DNA from 2 places in the Vibrio spartinae genome. Region 1 is predicted to be linked to the other one. Evidence: riboswitches for the same ligand, from Rfam matches in the RefSeq annotation. Region 1 holds a riboswitch; the other holds the start of a gene.
What was found. A riboswitch is a leader RNA that binds a small molecule or an ion and turns the genes downstream of it on or off. The one in region 1 is predicted to bind thiamine pyrophosphate.
Positions count from the first base shown of each region.

Region 2: linked by a shared signal. The riboswitch ahead of thiB (thiamine ABC transporter substrate binding subunit) and the one ahead of thiC (phosphomethylpyrimidine synthase ThiC) in region 1 are both predicted to bind thiamine pyrophosphate.

Region 1 covers NZ_AP024907.1:3,972,591-3,974,799, reverse strand. The annotation lists gene crcB (fluoride efflux transporter CrcB) at 84-467, shown strand; TPP riboswitch at 512-610, shown strand; gene thiC (phosphomethylpyrimidine synthase ThiC) at 769-2,209, shown strand, end outside.
Region 2 covers NZ_AP024907.1:451,085-453,293, reverse strand. The annotation lists gene thiP (thiamine/thiamine pyrophosphate ABC transporter permease ThiP) at 1-466, opposite strand, end outside; gene thiB (thiamine ABC transporter substrate binding subunit) at 436-1,446, opposite strand; TPP riboswitch at 1,502-1,637, opposite strand; gene OCU60_RS02010 (flavin prenyltransferase UbiX) at 1,678-2,209, opposite strand, start outside.

The sequences.
Region 1 (2,209 bases):
TTCTGTGAATGTTTATGACCTTTGTTACTCGTATTTTTTAATGACGAAAAGGTTGTATTAGGGAATTTTTTGAGGAAATGGTGATGAATCAGTTCTCTATTCTTGGCTTTATTGCCTTTGGGGGTGCATTTGGTGCTTGCTCCCGATATTTAATTTCAGAACTTTGTGTCTTCTTATTCGGTAAAGGTTTTCCTTATGGAACCTTGACCGTGAATATTTTAGGCTCATTTATGATGGGGCTGTTAATTGCAGCGATTCAAGGGGAACTGATTTCTGTTGATCCATGGCGTCAAATCATTGGATTAGGCTTCTTAGGTGCTTTGACGACTTTTTCTACTTTCTCTATGGATAATGTTTTACTGATGCAGCAGGGGGCATTCATCAAGTTTGGTCTGAATGTTTTGTTGAATGTGATTTTGAGTATTTCTGCTGCGTGGGTTGGTTTTCAGTTGATTACCAAAAGCTAAACTATTTTTTTACTTTGTTTAATCAAATCCATTCTCTATAATGTTTTTACTTGTCGGAGTGCCAAAAGGCTGAGACCGTTCATTCGGGATCCGTTGAACCTGATCAGGTTAATACCTGCGAAGGGAACAAGAGAGAATATTCAGGCTATATTACATTTCATCACAGCCTCTCTATTGTCCGAAAATCTGTCTGTATATCGTTATGTTGTTTTCCTCACGATGCGATAATTGATTTTCACCTCTTGTCTATACGTCCTTCCGCCAAGCATTTATTTCTTAACCATTTACTGGAGAAAAATGCATGTCGAACCGTAAACAATCCAGACTGGAAGCAAAGCAGTTTATTGAAAACATCCAGTCAACACCTTATCCCAATTCAACAAAAATTTATGTGCAGGGTTCCCGGGAAGATATTCGGGTACCGATGCGATCCATTCAACTGGCCGATAGTCTGGTCGGTCATGTAAAGGATGACCCCGTCTACGAGCCTAATGAATCGATTTGTGTCTACGACACATCAGGGGTGTATACCGACCCGCAATATACAATCGATGTTTATCGAGGCTTGCCAGCTTTGAGACAGGCGTGGATAGAAGGGCGGTCTGATACAGAAAGACTCGATCAAATGACCTCTGATTATGCGCAAGAGCGTCTTGCTGATAGCACGCTAGACGATTTGCGATACGGTCATTTACCGCTTATTCGCAAAGCGCTGTCCGGCCATTGTGTCACTCAGCTCCATTATGCGCGGCGGGGAATTGTCACCCCTGAGATGGAGTTCATTGCGATTCGTGAGAACATGCAGCGTCAGCAGTATCGTGATGAGCAATTGAACTTACAGCATCAGGGGGAAAGTTTCGGTGCTCATATGCCGGAAGCGATCACCGCTGAATTTGTTCGCCGTGAGGTGGCAGAAGGTCGAGCGATTATTCCGGCAAATATCAATCATCCTGAATCTGAACCCATGATTATCGGGCGAAATTTTCTGGTCAAAGTGAATGCCAATATTGGTAATTCATCGGTTACATCCTCAATTGAAGAGGAAGTTGAGAAGCTCGTCTGGTCAACGCGTTGGGGCGCAGATACGGTGATGGATCTCTCCACTGGACGCAATATACATGAGACGAGAGAGTGGATCTTACGCAACAGTCCTGTGCCTATCGGTACAGTACCGATGTACCAAGCTTTGGAAAAAGTAAACGGTGTTGCCGAAAATCTGACTTGGGAAGTGATGCGCGACACATTGATTGAGCAAGCAGAGCAAGGCGTCGATTACTTCACGATTCATGCCGGCGTATTGTTGCGGTATGTTCCGATGACAGCGAAGCGAGTCACGGGGATTGTTTCCCGGGGTGGGTCTATCATCGCGAAGTGGTGTCTGGCACATCATGAGGAAAACTTTCTTTATACCCGCTTCCGAGATATCTGTAAGATCTGTGCACAATATGATGTCTCACTCTCTCTGGGCGATGGACTCCGGCCCGGTTCTGTCGCTGATGCAAATGACGAAGCCCAGTTTTCTGAACTCAGAACGCTTGGGGAACTGACCAAAATTGCATGGGAATATGATGTTCAGGTCATGATTGAAGGCCCCGGGCATGTGCCAATGCATCTCGTCAAAGCGAATATGGAAGAACAGTTACGCCATTGTTCGGAAGCACCGTTCTATACATTAGGCCCACTGACGACTGATATTGCCCCCGGATACGATCACATTACCTCTGGGATTGGTGCGGCCATGA
Region 2 (2,209 bases), 480 kb from region 1:
AAAACACATGCGCCAGCAAGATGCCATTCAGACCGTAGACTGAAAAACTGAAATCCAGATGCAATGTATGCAGTACACTGGCTAAAAAACCGCTACGCCCATAAATAGCCAGCAACCCAAAGACCCCGACTAACACCGGTATCACCAGCGTGGTCGAAAATAATTTGATCAAAAAATTGCGGCCGGGAAAAGCACGACGATGCAACGCCAAGGCAACCGGAATCGCCGGAATCACACTCAGCAATGTGGATAGCAATGCCTGATAAAAACTAAACCGCGTGACATGGAGATAATAAGGGTCACTCAGTACCGCGGTCAGTTCAAGCCCGGAGGCATGCACCAGTAATGCCCCGAAGGCACTCAGAATAAAGGCCACTACCCCAGCGGCGATCCAAATCCCGATGCGGGGAGCCCGTTGAACAATCACCGTCTCTGCTACCGTGCCTGAGTCAGCGCTGTTTGCCATTCACGAATCCAATGTCTACGGTTTTTTGCAACCTGCGTTGCAGAAAACTGCAATGTTTTTTCCGGTACAGAGAGGTGACGGAAAGCGTCCGGCAGAGTGACTGATGTCACCGGATACATCCAGTTCGTCGTCGGGATAACCGACTGGAACTCATCACTCAACATAAACTGCATAAATTGATCGGCAAGCGCCTGATGCGGACTCCCTGCTAATTTTGCGGCCACTTCGACCTGCATGTAATGTCCTTCCGAAAATTCAGCCGCAGCATATCGATCATCCTGTTCTGCAACCTGATGATACGCCGGTGAGGTGGTGTACGACAAAACCATATCCGACTCGCCTTTCAGAAACATCGAATAGGCTTCAGACCAACCTTTGGTCACCGTGACCGTTTTCTTCGCCAGTTGTTGCCAAGCCTGAGCGGCCTGATCACCGTAGACGGATTTCATCCACAGCAAAAGCCCCTGACCGGGGGTTGATGTCCGGGGATCCTGATAGATAATTTTCAAATCAGGGGATTGCTCAACCAGTGCTTTGAGACTCTTGGGTGGGTTGGGCAGTAAATCCTGACGATAAACAAAGGCAAAATAACCATAATCGTAAGGAACAAAGACATCATCATGCCAGCCATTGGGTAACGTTAATGCCGCAGTATCGACATGATGCTTGGCTAACAGACCGGTCTTTTTCGCCTCTGCCATCAGACTGTCATCCAGCCCCAAAACAATATCCGCCTGACTATGACTTCCCTCAAGCCGCAAACGGTTGAGAATCGATACGCCATCATCGAGTGCCACATAATTCAGCTTGCAGTCGCAGCGCGCCTCAAATGCTTGCTTAATCGCAGGGCCGGGGCCCCATTCCGAGGTAAAAGAATCATAGGTATACACGGTCAGTTCAGGGGACTGAGCCTGTACGAATCCAGTCGTTAAACTCAAGATGAAGATGCCTGCATAAATCGAGGCTTTAGAATTGTTCATTGTCACGGCTCGCTCTCCTTGATACGAGCGGCACAGGGTTGAGGTTGTCCTCAAAGGGCAGACCAAACTCAATTCCTACGCCAGCATTATCTGGTTCAGGTCATTGCGGGTTCCGGGCAATCGCCCAATCTCAGCACCATGACAAAAGACCGAATCGGTTATTCGTCACGGAAGCTCCCCGATGAGTGCGGATAAGTTTACTGTGGATTGAATCAATGTGCTACTGATGATTCAATGCTGATACCCCCAGCGCGGTACCACGGTCTGCGCGATCCCCAGATGGTCAAGAATCCGCGCGACCATAAAATCGACAAGATCATCGATCGACGCTGGCTGATGATAGAATCCGGGCGCAGCCGGCATAATCGTCACACCGGCCTGAGACAGCTTCAACATATTTTCTAAGTGTATGGTTGAAAACGGTGTTTCCCGCACCACCAGCAACAGTTGTCCTTTCTCTTTGATCACCACATCAGCCGCGCGCTCAATCAAATTATCTGACATGCCATAAGCAATCGAAGCCACACTACCGGCAGAACAAGGACAAACCACCATCTGTTTTGGCGCAGACGAACCGGAAGCAACCGGAGAAAACCAGTCTTCTTTGCCACACACAACCAACTGCTCACTGCGACAGTGAAGATGATCAACCAAGGTCTGATGGGCTTTGTCCGGTGCAGCGGAAAGCTTCAAACCATGCTCCGTCGCCAGTACCACTCTCGCTGCTGACGAGATTAACAGATAAACCTGATAATCCGCTGCT